DNA from 2 places in the Pseudomonas sp. S30_BP2TU TE3576 genome. Region 2 is predicted to be linked to the other one. Evidence: riboswitches for the same ligand, from Rfam matches in the RefSeq annotation. Region 2 holds a riboswitch; the other holds the start of a gene.
What was found. A riboswitch is a leader RNA that binds a small molecule or an ion and turns the genes downstream of it on or off. The one in region 2 is predicted to bind cobalamin.
Positions count from the first base shown of each region.

Region 1: linked by a shared signal. The riboswitch ahead of cobO (cob(I)yrinic acid a,c-diamide adenosyltransferase) and the one ahead of ABIA48_RS26400 (CbtB domain-containing protein) in region 2 are both predicted to bind cobalamin.

Region 1 is NZ_JBNDLK010000001.1:1,399,067-1,406,919, forward strand. It holds gene ABIA48_RS06330 (cobyric acid synthase) at 52-1,503, opposite strand; gene cobD (threonine-phosphate decarboxylase CobD) at 1,500-2,492, opposite strand; gene cbiB (adenosylcobinamide-phosphate synthase CbiB) at 2,485-3,393, opposite strand; gene bluB (5,6-dimethylbenzimidazole synthase) at 3,390-4,040, opposite strand; gene ABIA48_RS06350 (cobyrinate a,c-diamide synthase) at 4,037-5,437, opposite strand; gene cobO (cob(I)yrinic acid a,c-diamide adenosyltransferase) at 5,434-6,045, opposite strand; cobalamin riboswitch at 6,128-6,361, opposite strand; gene ABIA48_RS06360 (hypothetical protein) at 6,515-7,099, shown strand; gene ABIA48_RS06365 (PQQ-dependent sugar dehydrogenase) at 7,166-7,853, shown strand, end outside.
Region 2 is NZ_JBNDLK010000001.1:5,761,070-5,768,922, forward strand. It holds gene ABIA48_RS26375 (fatty acid cis/trans isomerase) at 1-640, shown strand, start outside; gene nfuA (Fe-S biogenesis protein NfuA) at 827-1,411, shown strand; gene cobM (precorrin-4 C(11)-methyltransferase) at 1,608-2,354, opposite strand; gene ABIA48_RS26390 (cobalamin biosynthesis protein) at 2,439-2,852, opposite strand; gene ABIA48_RS26395 (CbtA family protein) at 2,849-3,556, opposite strand; gene ABIA48_RS26400 (CbtB domain-containing protein) at 3,568-3,759, opposite strand; cobalamin riboswitch at 3,881-4,106, opposite strand; cobalamin riboswitch at 4,302-4,514, shown strand; gene cobW (cobalamin biosynthesis protein CobW) at 4,618-5,688, shown strand; gene cobN (cobaltochelatase subunit CobN) at 5,692-7,853, shown strand, end outside.

The DNA of each region.
Region 1 (7,853 bases), 4.4 Mb from region 2:
GCGGTCAACTGTGGGAGCGGGCTTGCTCGCGAAGAGGCCAGAGCTTTCACCTCAAATCCCGCAGAGCCGCCGCAATAGCCCGGTATCCAGATGCTTCTCCACCAGATCCGCCAGCCGCTCGATATCACGCTCGCGCAAGGCGTGGTAATCCACGGCCTGCACATCCTGCAAACCGGCCCAGCGCAGCAACGCGCTGCACGCCGCCGGCGATTCGAACAGGCCGTGCAGGTAGGTGCCGAAAATCTGCCCGTCAGCACTTTGCGCACCATCACAGCGGCCGTCATCCAGTTGCACGGCGGCGTTTTCCAACGCTGGCCCGGAGGTCACGCCAGCATGAATTTCATAGCCTGATACCGGCGCATCTTCCAGCGCCAGGCGGCCACGCACATTGCGCAGCTGCTTCTCTTGTTCGAGCTGGGTCTGGAACGCCAGCAGACCCAGGCCGGCGCTGGAACCCGGTGTACCTTCGAGGCCCAGGGGGTCATGCACTTGCTCGCCGAGCATCTGCAGGCCACCACAGATCCCCAGCAGTTTTCCGCCATAACGCAGATGCCGGGCGATGGCGGTTTCCCAACCGTTGGCCCGCAGGTGCGCAAGGTCGCTGCGCACACTTTTCGAGCCAGGAAGAATGATCAGGTCGGCGGGGGGAATCGCCTGGCCGGGGCCAATGAATTGCAGGTCTACCTGCGGATGCAGGCGCAGTGGATCGAAATCGGTGTGATTGCTGATGCGCGGCAGCACCGGCACCAGCACTTTCAGCACCTGTTCGGCTTTATCGGTCTGGCGTTGATCGATACCGTCCTCGGCCTCCAGGTGCAGGTCCATCACGTACGGCAGCACACCGATCACCGGTTTGCCGGTGCGCGCTTCAAGCCAGTCGAGACCGGGCTGCAACAACGCGATGTCGCCGCGAAAACGATTGATGACGAACCCTTTGACCCGCGCCTGTTCGCTCGGTGACAGCAGCTCGAGGGTCCCCACCAGATGGGCGAAAACCCCGCCGCGATTGATATCGGCGATCAACACCACCGGGCAATCCACCGCTTCGGCAAAGCCCATGTTGGCGATGTCGCCGGCCCGCAAGTTGATTTCCGCCGGAGAGCCCGCGCCCTCGACCATCACCAGCGGATACGCCGTGCTCAAGCGCTCATGGGAGGCCAGCACCGCTTGCATGGCGATGGTTTTGTAGTCGTGATAGGCGACGGCGTTCATGGTCGTGACGGCTCGGCCATGGATGATCACCTGGGCACCGGTGTCACTGTTGGGCTTGAGCAATACCGGGTTCATGTCGGTGTGCGGTTCGAGGTGTGCGGCCTGGGCCTGTACCGCCTGGGCGCGGCCAATCTCGCCACCATCGGCGGTCACCGCACTGTTGAGGGCCATGTTCTGTGGCTTGAACGGCACCACTCTGACACCCTGACGCGTGACCCAACGGCACAGCGCGGTCACCAGCGTACTTTTACCGGCATCCGATGTGGTGCCCTGCACCATCAGCGTGGTCATTGGTTTTCCTTGGCGAAATCTTCGAACGCCTGCGTCAGTCGCACCCAGGCGATTTCATCACCGGGCAAGCCGAATCGCAGGCTGCTGTTGTGCGTGAACAACCGCAGCAGAATGCCGCGCCGGGCCATGAATTCATGCAGTTCTTCGGCGCGTTCGGTGATCAGCCACTGGAACAGCGCGCAACCGCCTTCGGGCTTGAAGCCGTGTTGTTCCAGCAACGACGCCAGGCGCTCGCTGGCCGCTTCGGTGCGCACCCGTTGCCGCGCCTGCCCTTCGGTATCGCGCAGACAGGCCTGGCCCACTACCCGGGTTGACCCGCTGACGGCCCACGGCCCCACTTGTTCAGCCAGCAGCTTGAGCAACTTGCGCTCGGCCAGCACAAACCCCAGGCGCACACCGGCCAGGCCGAAAAACTTGCCGAACGAGCGCAATACGATCAATCCGACTTGATGGGCAAACGGCGCCAGGCTCAGTTGCGGCGTGTTATCCATGAACGCTTCGTCCACCACCAGCCAGCCACCGCGCTGGGCCAGCCGCGTGTGCCAGTCGAGCAGGCGACTGGGCGTCAGGCTCAGGCCCGTGGGATTGTTCGGATTGACCACCACCAGCACGTCGAGACTGTCGATAAAGAAGTCGACTTCATGCTCCAGCACTTCGCGCACGATGTAGCCGTCGCGACGCCACGCTTCGGCGTGCTCGGCATAACACGGCGACAGCACGCCGACCTTGCCCGCCCGACGCAATCGCGGCAGCAGTTGAATCGCCATTTGCGAGCCAGCCACCGGCAATGCCTGCAAGGTGCCGTAGTAATCGCAGGCGGCCTGCTCCAGACCATCGTCCGCCTCCGGCAAACGGGCCCAGGCCCGCAGCGGAATCTCCGGCACCGGGAACGGCCAGGGCGCAAGGCCCGTCGACAGGTCCAGCCACTCGGCTTCATCTATGCCGTATTCGAGCGCTGCCTTGCGCAATCGTCCACCGTGCTCAAGCATAAAATTCGGCTCCTATGCAGAGAATCAGCAGCCATAACCAGACCCCGCGCTGGACCAACTGCCAGCCCCGGTCAATGGAGTCGGCATCCGCCGGCGCACCTTCACCCAACTGCGGACGCTGATGCAGTTCACCATGATAAATTGCCGCCCCACCCAATTCGACGCCAAGGGCACCCGCCCCTGCCGCCATCACCGGACCGGCGTTCGGGCTGTCCCAGGTCGGCCCCTGGGTGCGCCAGCATTTCAACGCCAGACGGGTTTTACCCAGCAGCGCGTAAGTCAGCGCCACCAGACGCGCAGGAATGTAATTGAGGACGTCGTCGATCTTTGCCGCCGCCCAGCCGAAGCGTTCGAATCGCTCGTTGCGATAGCCCCACATCGCATCCAGCGTATTGCTCAGACGGTAGAGCACCACGCCCGGCGCGCCGGCCACGGCAAACCAGAACAACGCCGCGAACACCGCATCGCTGCCGTTTTCCAGTACCGACTCGGTGGCGGCACGGGCGACTTCGGTTTTATCCAGATCACTGGTTTTACGACTGACCAGATAACTCACGCGTTTGCGTGCTTCATCAAGATCATCCCCGCGCAAGGCCGTGGCTACAGGCGTGACATGCTCACCGAGGCTGCGCATGCCCAGGGCGCTATAGAGCGCGAGAATCTCGACGATCCAGCCAACGTACGGCGCCCAGGAGAATGCCGTGACCAACAGCACCAGCGGCAGCACGGCGATCACCCACGCGGTGACGCCATGGCTGCGCCAGCCTCGACCGCCGCCGTTGAAACGTTGCTCGATGCGCTCGGCAAAACGGCCGAACGCCACCAGCGGATGCCAGCGCTTGGGCTCGCCCAGCAGCGCATCCAGCGCAACCGCGGCGACACTCAACAACGCCATACTCATTGACTCACTCCCCAAAAGTTTTCGTACAGCAATTCCTGCAGCGGACGCGCCTGCGCCCAGCCTTCGAGTACCAGCATCGGCGCCGGATAGAACTCCCTCACCGGCCCCAGGCACAGCACCGCCAGCGGTTTGGCTCCGGGTGGCAACTTCAACAGATCGGCCAGGGCTTGCGGCTCGAACAGCGACACCCAGCCCATGCCCAGCCCTTCCACGCGGGACGCCAGCCACAGGTTCTGGATCGCACAGGACAACGAAGCCATGTCCATTTCCGGCAAGGTGCGGCGCCCGAAGACATGCCGCTCGCGGTCGTCCATCAGTGCGGCGACCAGCACCTCGGCGCAATCGCTGATACCTTCAACCTTGAGCTTCATGAACTCATCGCTGCGCTCGCCGAGAGCCTCGGCGGTGCGAATGCGCTCTTCTTCCACCAGGGCCTGGATTTGCCCACGCAAGGCGCGATCGCTGATGCGGATGAAGCGCCAAGGCTGCATCAAGCCCACGCTCGGCGCCTGATGCGCGGCCTCGAGCAGACGTCGCAGCAATTCGGGCTCGACCGTACCGCCGCTGAAGTGGCGCATGTCGCGGCGTTCAGCGATGGCGCGGTAGACCGCTGCGCGCTCGACTTCGGAGAATGCGTTGTCGGTCATGGCCTCTTCGCGGGCAAGCCCGCTCCCACATTTAAAAGTGAGCTGTTTGAAGAAACGCGATCCCCTGTGGGAGCGGGCTTGTTCGCGAAAGCGGCCTCAAGGCTCGGCGCAAACAGCGCGGCAATCGCCGTGGGATTGGACGGAAAATAAAAGTGCACGTAGGAGGCGGTCATCCGCCCGTCACGGTAAACCGCCTCTGCTCCACGCCCGCCGTTAGGGCTCGTGCCACGGGCAATCGGCACCCGTTCAGTAGTGGTCAGCGAATGGTGATAGGTGTGCCCGCGCAGCGAACCTTCCGGCAGTTCCACCGCTTGCAACGCCAGCGCTGCCAGACGCTTTTGCATGACCGCATCGCCGGCCAGCAAGCCAACGAGTTCGGCACGAGTGCCCTCGACATCGGTCAGGGCGTCGAGCAGATACAGCATGCCGCCACACTCGGCGAGCAAGGGTTTGCCGGCGGCGTGGTGCGCGCGGATCGCCTCGAGCATCGCGGTGTTTTGTGCCAGTGCGACATGGTGCAGTTCCGGGTAACCACCCGGCAGATACAGGCTGTCCGCCTCCGGCAACGCACTGTCGCGGATCGGCGAAAAGAACGACAGCTCGGCACCCATCGCCCGCAGCAAATCCAGGCTCGCGCCGTAGGTGAACGCAAAGGCTTCGTCACGGGCGACAGCAATGCGCACACCGGCCAGCAGCGGTTCGACGACGATGGCATCGGGGGCGGCAAACTCGACTGCCGGTGGCAGCGCGACCTCGCAACTGCTGGCCAGGGCATCGGCTGCCGCATCGAGGCGCAGGTCAAGATCGTTCAACTCACTGGCTTGCACCAGCCCCAGGTGTCGGCTCGGCAATTCGATCCCGGTTTCCCGGGACAGCGCGCCGTACCAGCGCAAACCTTCCGTCAGGCTGCCTTCGAGCAGTTGCGCGTGGCGCAGCGTGCCGACACGATTGGCCAGCACCCCGGCGAACGGCAAGTCCGGCTGATAACGCGCCAGCCCCAAGGCCAGTGCGCCAAAGGTCTGGGCCATGGCGGTGCCATCGATCACACCCAGCACCGGCACACCGAAATGTCGCGCCAGATCGGCGCTCGACGGCGTGCCGTCGAACAGCCCCATGACGCCTTCGATAAGGATCAGGTCGGCTTCAGCGGCGGCTTCCCACAGCAGCCGGCGACTTTCCTGCTCGCCGACCATCCACATGTCCAGTTGATACACCGGCGCACCGCTGGCACGTTCGAGGATCATCGGATCGAGAAAGTCCGGACCGCACTTGAATACGCGAACCTTGCGCCCCTGATTGCGATGCAATCGGGCCAGCGCCGCGGTGACGGTGGTCTTGCCCTGGCCGGAGGCCGGCGCGGCAATCAGTACCGCCGGGCAATGACGAGGCGTGTTCACAGCTCGACGCCTTTCTGCGCTTTGATCCCGGCCTGGAAGGCGTGTTTGATCATGCCCATTTCGGTGACAGTGTCGGCCATCTCGATCATTTCCGGTTTGGCGGCACGACCGGTGACCACCACGTGTTGCATCGGCGGTCGGGCCTGCAGGTCGCTGAGCACCTGATCGAGATCGAGGTAGCCGTGCTTGAGGGCGATGTTCAGCTCATCCAGCACCACCAGACCGATGGACGGATCGCGCAACAGTTCCCGGGACACCGCCCAGGCGGCTTCGGCGGCGGCGATATCGCGCTGACGATCCTGGGTTTCCCAGGTAAAACCTTCGCCCATCACGTGAAAGCGCACCTGCTCGGGAAAGCGTCGGAAGAACAACTCTTCGCCCGTACTGTTGCGGCCCTTGATGAACTGCACTACGCCGCATTGCATACCGTGCCCCATGGCGCGGGCGAGCATGCCGAAGGCCGAACTGCTCTTGCCTTTACCGTTGCCGGTCAGCACCAGCAACAGGCCGCACTCGTTCGGCGAATTGGCGATGCGCTCGTCGATCACGGCTTTTTTGCGCTGCATGCGCGCCAGGTGGCGTTCGTCACGATCGGGGGTATCAGTCATGGGGGAGCTCTCCGTTGAGGCTGGAATAACGGCGGGCAGGCACAACAATAGAAGGCAAAAAGCCTGGCATCGCCCACCGTGATGCCGCTGGATGAATCAGGCCGGTCTCCGGGCTCATGAGTGGCCGCGGGGCCAGACTGTGCGCCTTCCCGCATCAAATCGACACAGTGGCACCAGACACAGTTTTCACTCATTTACCGTTGCGGGGGCAGCGCCGGAATTGCGGGCCTTCGACTAGAAGAAGAACTCACTCACCGGCTTCCCTGTTTCACTCTGTCGACCCAAGCCACAGAGCACCTGAAACAAGCCGCGAAGGTTAGAGGGTTGGGGGTGGAGCGTCAATTAAAGCCGGGAGGCCACCTGCCGAATAACTGCTGTCAATCAATAAACTGACGCCAATCTTGTGCCACGCTCTCAGCAGTGATATCAAAGAGCCACAACCCCACAACACAATAACAAGGGTGAGCCCATGCAAGGCATGATCATCAGCAATCCAAAGCTGGAATTCCTGCGCCCGGTGCTCGAGCACTGGTTCGAATGCATCGACCGCTATAACGCCGTCCGCGGTGATGGCGACACACCGTACTGGCACGACGAAAAAGCCAATCTCGGATTGCTGTCTGCCGCAGCCTGGATGGCCGAGATGGTCACGCTGCAACAGACACCAACCCGTAAACAGACCGAAGAAGGCGAACGCAACAGCCGCGCCGACCTGTTCCTCGCCTCGCCCGAAACCCGCGCCTACATCCAGACCAGCCAGCGCTGGCCACGGGTCAACAGTCTCAATCTGACCCAGGCCCTGCTCGATATCGCCAGCGACGCAAAGCGAGTGAGCCATGCCAGCGACCTGAAGCTCGGCTGCCTGTTCGTCGCCCCGCAAAAAGCCCAGCAAGGCGCCACGCCGGAAGAACTCCAGGACATGGTCGACGACCTGCAGAAGGAACACACCTGCGCTGTGGCCTGGTATTTCCCTTACGCCTATCGCAAGTTGCGCAACGAAGCCGGCAACTATCACCCCGGCATTGCGGTTCTGTTCAAGGAAGCACGCGGCTAAGGGTTGAACCATCGGATGGCTATGCTTCTCTATGATTAGAACAAGGCATTCATAGGGAACATCAGCATGCGCACGCCCCCGCTCGTTCTCGTTATCGCGCTCTGCGGAGGGCTCGCCGCTTGTGGCGAGACCTCCAGGCTGCAAGTCTCCGACGGCACCGGCCCGTCACCTCAACTACCAGAACCCAACAAGACCCTGGTTCCGACCGTGAACATTGCACCTGCCATTGGCTGGCCGGAGGGTGCAAAGCCCATCGCTGCCAATGGCACCCAAGTGGCCGCTTTTGCCGAACACCTGGATCACCCGCGCTGGCTTTATGTGCTGCCCAATGGCGATGTGCTGGTGGCGGAAACCGCCGCACCACCCAAACCCGAAGACGGTAATGGCATTCGCGGTTGGGTCATGAAGAAAGTCATGGGGCGTGCCGGCTCTACCGTGCCCAGCCCGAACCGCATCACGTTGCTACGGGACAAGGATCACGACGGCATCGCGGAAACCCGAACCGTGTTTTTGGAAAACCTCAACTCGCCGTTTGGCATGACACTGGTCGGCAAAAATCTGTACGTTGCCAATACTGATCGCTTGTTGCGATTCCACTATGAAACCGGCGACACGGCGATCAAGTCGCAACCCGTCAAAGTGGTCGATTTGCCCGGCGGCCCGCTGAACCACCACTGGACCAAAAACGTCATCGCCAGCAAGGACGGCAGCAAGCTCTACGTCACCGTGGGCTCCAACAGCAACGTCGCCGAAT
Region 2 (7,853 bases):
CTACGAGACCATCGATAACGACAAGCCAACGGCACTGAATCTGAACCCGCAGGACCCCAAGCGAGATTTCGCCCGGCAATTGCTCTCCCGCTATGGCGACCTCAATGCCAGGCCAGATCCGATCAACCGCTGCGACGGTGCCTATTGCTCGCGGCCGAACATTGATCCGGGCCTGCAAAGTGCCGAGCAGGCGCTGAGCCGCCTGACCTCGCGTCCGGCGGCCGGGTTGAAAGTGATTGATCAACTGCCGGAAGCGACCATGCTGCGTATCGAAACCAGCAGCGGCAAGCGTGAGATCTACAGCCTGCTGCGCAACCGTGCTCACAGCAACGTCGCGTTCCTGCTCGGCGAATCGCTGCGCTATCAGCCGGGGCTCGACACCCTGACGATTTTCCCGGGTGTGCTCAGCAGCTATCCGAACTTCATGTTCAACATTCCGGCCGAGCAAGTGCCGGCGTTTGTGGATGCAATGGAGAACGCCAGGGATACCGACAGCTTCGAGAAAATCGTCGAACGTTGGGGGATACGTCGCAGTCATCCGCAATTCTGGCCGTATTTCCATGACCTGAGCCGCTACATCCAGGAAACCAATCCGGTGGAAGAGGGCGTGCTGGACATGAATCGCTACGAGAACCTCTGAAAAACCACGGATCCCCTGTGGGAGCGGGCTTGCTCGCGAAAGCGGTGTGTCAGGCGCAATTGATTTGCCTGACACGACGCCCTCGCGAGTAAGCCCGCTCTCACAATTCTTTCCCGACAAAAATACTAGGACTTTGTCCGGCGCGTTGATTGGCGTAAACTGCGCCCAAGCCTGCGAGGAGTTTCCATGACCGCTATTACCATTACTGACGCCGCCCACGATTATCTGGCTGATCTGCTCTCCAAGCAGAACACCCCGGGTATCGGCATCCGCGTCTTCATCACCCAGCCTGGCACCCAGTACGCCGAAACCTGCATTGCCTACTGCAAGCCGGGCGAAGAAAAACCCGAAGACACCGCGCTGGGGCTGAAAAGCTTCACCGCGTACATCGACCACTTCAGCGAAGCCTTCCTGGACGATGCCGTTGTCGACTACGCCACCGACCGCATGGGTGGCCAACTGACCATCAAGGCGCCAAACGCCAAAGTACCGATGGTCAACGCCGACAGCCCGGTCAACGAGCGCATCAACTATTACCTGCAAACCGAGATCAACCCGGGGCTGGCCAGCCACGGCGGCCAGGTCAGCCTGATCGACGTGGTTGAAGACGGCATCGCTGTCCTGCAGTTCGGCGGTGGTTGCCAGGGCTGCGGCCAGGCCGACGTGACGCTGAAGGAAGGCATCGAGCGCACCTTGCTCGAGCGTATTCCCGAGCTCAAGGGCGTTCGCGACGTAACCGACCACACGCAGAAAGAAAACGCCTACTACTAATAAGGTGTTCGCTGCGAAACGAAAAAACGGCGCCCCGTGAGCGCCGTTTTTTATGGGGCATTGGAAACCTGTGGCGAGGGGGCTTGCCCCCGTTGGGCTGCGAAGCGGCCCCGGCTTTTAAAACGGGCGCACAGATTTTGCGACGGCTACGCCGCCGAACGGGGGCAAGCCCCCTCGCCACAGGGTTGGTGGTGAATCAGGGTCTGTAAAGATGCGCATGCCCCGCGCGATACAGCGATGACTCGCTGAAATGGTCACTGCCCAGCACCCGACCCACCAGAATCAACGCCGTACGGCGAAAGCCTTTCGCCTCAACCTTCCCGGCAATATCCTCAAGCGTTCCCACCACCCAATCCTGATCCGGCCAGCTCGCGCGATGCACCACCGCAATCGGGCAATCGGCACCGTAATGCGGCACGAGCTCTTCAACGATCTTCGGCAGGTGATTAACCCCCAAATGAATCGCCATGGTCGCACCGTGCTGCGCCAGGCTGGAGAACTCCTCTCCGGCTGGCATGGCGGTTTTGTCGGCGTAGCGAGTCAGGATCACGCTCTGTGAAACGTCCGGCAGCGTCAGTTCGGCGCCCAAAAGGGCCGCGCAAGCTGCCGTTGCGGTGACACCGGGCACGATCTCGAACGCAATGCCCAGCTCACGCAGATAGCGAATCTGCTCGCCAATGGCGCCGTACAGACTCGGATCGCCGGAGTGCACTCGGGCCACATCCTGGCCTTTGGCGTGGGCGCTCTTGATCAGGTCGATGATCTGTTCCAGGTGCAGTTCGGCGCTGTTGACCACCTGTTCGGCACAATGACCTTCCAGTACGGCGGCCGGCACCAGAGAGCCGGCATAAATGATCACCGGGCAGCTGCGAATCAGTCGCTGGCCCTTGACGGTAATCAGTTCGGGGTCGCCGGGACCTGCGCCAATGAAGTAGACGGTCATCGTCGGTTCCTGTGGGAAAAAGGGGGATGAACAGGGCTTCAGATGAAGATTGTTCATGATCAATGGCGGGGATTATCGGGGTTTTTATGCCGCGCCGGCCAATGCCAGGGTCGCCTGGGCATATTTTTGTCGTGGGATCAGCAGTTTTGCCGGGGCCTGGGCCAGTTGTTCGGCCAGGGCCAGCGCGGCGCTTTCCGCCACGCCGTAGCAACCGGTGCGCTCAAACGCTATCTGCGATTGATGACTGAGTTGCTGCTCATAAGCGGCAAGTTGCTGGCTGCTGAAATACATCAATTCCAGGCCAAGCTGCTTCGCCAGTTCGATCAGTGCAGGTTCGTTGCGCTTCAAATCGATGCTGGCCAGGGCCTTGATCTCATGAAGCGGGATCTGATGCGCTTCCAGCGCCTGGTCGAGCAGCGCCCGCAGCGTGCTGACAGGGCAGCCCCGCTGGCAGCCCAGGCCGACCACCAGGGTCGGCGCTGTGCTGGCAGCAGTCATGCGTGGTATTGACCATCGCTTTTGCGGCGGAACAACCAGGCGCTGATCAGGCCCAGGGCCAGCCAGAATGCCACGTTGGTCAGCTGCGAAGCGATTTTGAACTGGGCTTCCAGTGCTTGCGGAGCGAGCATCGAATGCACCTCCGGTTGCGGTGCGCCAATCACATGGGGAACGGCGAGGATCGCCACACCGAGGACTTTCATCAGCCAGTGACGGCTGAACACAACCAGGGCGATACCGACGGCGGTGGAGGCGGCGGTGCCGATCCACCACAGTTGCCGTTGTGCCAGATCGGCGGCGGCAGTGCCGGGCAATTCAGGTGGCAGGCCGAGCGTCGGTGCGAGCACGAAGGTCGCATAACCGGCCAGGCCCCAGAGCAGGCCTTGAGAGGTTTTGGTCGGTGCACGCAAGGTGTACAGGCCGGCCAGCATCAGGGCGAAACCGACGGCCACCACCAGGTTGCCGCCAGTGGTCGACAGCACACGCTGCCAGCCGTCTTCCGGCTCCCAGGCTTGCGCATCGTGGGTGTGAGCAGCCATGGCGCCATCGGCGTGCTGGTGAACTTCAACGGCGGCCGGTTCGGCTTTTTCGTAGGTCTCGGCCTGCAAAATCAGCGGCGCGACCCAGAAGCTTTGCAGCAGGGTCAACAACAGGGCGGCCAGCAGTCCGGTGAAGCCTGCGGTTTGCGCAATACGCTTGATCATGTCAACAGCTCTCAGTGGCACGGGAACGCGGAGCTGTGACGGGTATCGTGGGCGGCATTGTGCACCGCTTCGATGTGCGAGAAACCGGCGAAATAGACAAGACAGGCGCCCAGGATCGACGCGCAGACGGCGGCGGTCAGACGTTGGGCCAGGGTAGAAGTGGTGCTGGTGGTGATGTGGCCGGTGCTGCTGATGATCGACATGGCGTATCCCTCTGGTCTGTCAGCGGGGAATAAGAGCGCATGCAAAAAACTGCACGACCAGGCGCGCAGCGTTTCAAACAGCGCCCGCCCACCGCGGGTTTGTTGGTTCAGTGATCGTACTGGTCACTTTGTGTTGCGGGCCGGTCTCCGGGCTCACGAGGGGCGCAGGCCTCTGCCTGTTCCTGAAAGCATCACCTTCCCATGCCGTAGTGGCACAGTGGATCTGATGCTTCGCTCGCTTACCGTTGCGGGGGCAGCACCGGACTGACATGGCTTAAGAGTAAAGCACATGATTCACCGGTTTCCCGTTTCACCCTGTGAAGGGCACCCGTAACAAGGCGTGTAGGAGAGCATGGGAGGGGGTTGGGCGTCAATTGGCAAGGGTTCTCAACTGTAAACCGAGTCGCTTTCTTCGCGAGCAAGCCCGCTCCCACACTTGACCCTTTTCCCCTGAAAGAACCCGATCAAATGTGGGAGCGGGCTTGCTCGCGAAGGGCACACCGCAGAAGTCACGTGAACATTGACCCGCCCCAAGACCATGCGTAGCCTTGCGCTTTCGAGGTTCTTCGGCGTTTGCCGAAGCTAAGAAGGGAACGCGGTCAATGCCGCGGCTGCCCCCGCAACTGTGAACGGTGATGTTCGCTGCCACGCCACTGCAGGCTCAATCCATGAGTCCGGCGGGAAGGCGCAGCGAATGCCAGGCTCAAGGCTGGCACACCGTCAGCCAGGAGACCTGCCTCGACACAGATTCTCACTTTCAACCGGGCGGGGTGATCCGGTGGCGAACTCTTCAGGCACGCGCGCCCGCGTTGCCGGTTGTCGTCCCGTATGCCCGCCAGCTTAGCCAAAGGGCATCCGATGAAAACACTGGCCAAACTCCCCGTCACTATCGTCACAGGCTTTCTCGGCTCGGGTAAAACCACGCTGCTGCGGCACATGCTCGACAACGCCCAGGGCCGCCGCATCGCGGTGATCGTCAATGAATTTGGCGAGTTGGGCATCGACGGCGAAATTCTCAAGCAATGTTCCATCGGCTGTACCGAAGAAGAGGCCAACGGCCGAGTCTATGAGCTGGCTAACGGCTGCCTGTGCTGCACCGTCCAGGAGGAGTTCTTCCCGGTGATGCGCGAACTGGTGGCCCGTCGCGGCGATCTCGATCACATCCTGATCGAAACCTCGGGCCTGGCACTGCCAAAGCCGCTGGTGCAAGCCTTCCAGTGGCCGGAAATCCGTAGCGCCTGCACGGTTGACGCGGTGATCACCGTGGTCGACAGCCCGGCTGTCGCCGCCGGCACGTTCGCCGCATTCCCCGATCAGGTCGACGCCCAGCGCAAACTCGACCCGAACCTGGACCACGAATCGCCGCTGCACGAGCTGTTCGCCGACCAATTGGCCAGCGCCGACCTGGTCATCCTCAACAAAACCGACCTGATCAACCCGGCAGACCTGGCCCGCGTGCGCCTGGAAGTCGCCGAAGAATTGCCGCCTGCGGTGAAAATCGTCGAAGCCAGCAGCGGTCGCCTGCCGCTGGACGTGCTGATCGGCCTGGGTGCCGGCTCCGAAGAACACATCGACAGCCGTCACAGCCACCACGACCATCATCACGATGGCGACGACGATCATGACGACCACGATCACGACGCCTTCGATTCGATCTCCATCGAACTGCCCCAGGCCGACGAAAGCCTGCTGATGGACGCGCTGACCCAACTGGTAGTCCAGCACGGCATCTTGCGGGTCAAGGGTTTTGCGGCGATCCCGAACAAACCGATGCGCCTGCTGATCCAGGGCGTGGGCACGCGTTTCGACAAGCATTTCGACCGCCAGTGGGGCGCCGAAGAAGCGCGCATCACCCGCCTGGTGTTGATTGGCCAGGAACTGGACGCCACTGTTCTCGAAGCGCAATTGCGCGCCGCGCTCAGCGTGTAAGCCATGCACCTGCTCAGGACCCAGCCCGGCGGTTTCGTGTCGGATGACAACATCGCCGACCTTGGACAAACCCCCGCCGACCTGGTGGTCCTGTGCAGTGGCGATTCCAGCCTGGCGCTGCTCGCCGAAGCGGCGCAGCAGTTGCCCGGCGATTACCCGAGCGTGCGCCTGGCCAACCCGATGCAGGTGCAGAACCATGCCTCGGTCGACTTGTACGTCGATGAGGTTCTGCGTCACGCCAAGGTGATCCTGATTTCGCTGCACGGCGGCATCGCCTATTGGCGTTACGGTATCGAGCGTCTGGTTGAACTGTCGCAGCGCGGCGTGCAGGTGATTCTGGTGCCGGGCGATGATCGCCCGGACCCGGAGCTCAGCGACCTGAGCACGGTCGGCGCCGAGGATCGCGATCGGCTCTGGCAGTTTCTGCGTCAGGGCGGCATGGGTAATGCGCTGAATTTTTTCCGCTGCCTGGCGAGCCGCTGGCTGGCACGCGATTACACCTGGGGCGAGCCGCAAACCCTGCCACGCACGGCGATTTACCATCCGCACAAACACTCTGCCGCACTGAGCGACTGGCAGGCCGACTGGCACGCCGATCAATCCGTGGCGGCGGTGTTGTTTTACCGCTCGCATTTGCAGGCGGCGAACACTGCTTTCATTGATGTTTTTTGCCAGCGATTGCAGGCGGCGGGGTTGAATCCGTTGCCGATTGCGTTGGCCAGCCTGAAAGAACCCGGTTGCCTTGGCGTGGTCGAGGACTGGCTGGATGAGGCCAGCGTCTCGGTGATCCTGAACACCACGGGGTTCGCCCAGTCGAGCCCCGAAGCCCCGCATCTGCGCCCGTTTCGCCGCAATATTCCGGTGATTCAGGCCATTTGCGCACAGGACAACGAACCGGGTTGGCGCGCCAGCGAACAGGGCCTCGGCCCCCGTGACCTGGCGATGCACATTGCCTTGCCGGAACTGGACGGCCGCATCATCAGTCGCCCGATCAGTTTCAAGGATCTGGCGTGGCGCAGTGAGCGCAGTCAGTCGGATGTGGTTTGCTACCGGCCGCAACCGGAGCGCATGGATTTCGTGGCCGAACTGGCGCGGCGTTGGGTCGATCTGGCGCGGGTACCTAATGCTGATAAACGCATTGCGTTGATTCTCGCCAATTACCCGACCCGCGACGGTCGCATCGGTAATGGCGTCGGGCTCGACACCCCGGCCGCCGCACTGAATATCCTGCGGGCGCTGCATGCCGAAGGTTATCCGTTGCCGGCCGAATTGCCCGACAGCGGCACCGCGCTGATCCAGCAGTTGCTGGGTGGCGTCAGCAACGATCTGGATACCCTCGACCTGCGTCCGTGTCAGCAAAGTCTGGCGCTGGACGAATATCTGGCGATGTTCCACGCACTGCCCGAAACCAACCGCGCGGCTGTGCTCGAACGCTGGGGTACGCCAGAAAACGACCCGATGTGCCGCAGCGGACGGATGATGATCGCCGGCCTGCGTTTTGGCCTGACTTTCGTCGGCATTCAACCGGCGCGGGGTTATCAGGTCGACCCGAGCGCGGTGTATCACGATCCGGACCTGGTTCCGCCCCATGGTTACCTGGCGTTTTACTTCTGGCTGCGCAACACCTACGGCGCGCATGGCGTGATCCATGTCGGCAAGCACGGCAACCTCGAATGGTTGCCGGGCAAAGGCGTGGGGTTGTCGGAGCACTGCTGGCCGGACGCGTTGCTCGGGTCACTGCCGAACATCTATCCGTTCATCGTCAACGACCCGGGCGAGGGCGCCCAGGCCAAGCGGCGGACCCAGGCTGTGATCATCGATCACCTGATGCCACCGCTGACCCGCGCCGAAACCTACGGCCCGTTGCGCAACCTCGAGCTGTTGGCGGACGAATATTACGAAGCGCAGTTGCTCGATCCGCGCCGCGCCCGAGAGTTGCAGCGCGACATCCTGCAACTGGTGCGCGACACGCACATTGACCGTGAACTGCAACTGGACGAACAGCTCGACAGCGATGCCGACGCGGCGGTCTGGTTACCGCGACTCGACACCTACCTGTGCGACTTGAAAGAGTCGCAGATCCGCGATGGCCTGCATGTGTTCGGCGAATCGCCCACCGGTCGTTTGCGCATCGACACCTTGCTGGCGTTGTTGCGCATTCCAAG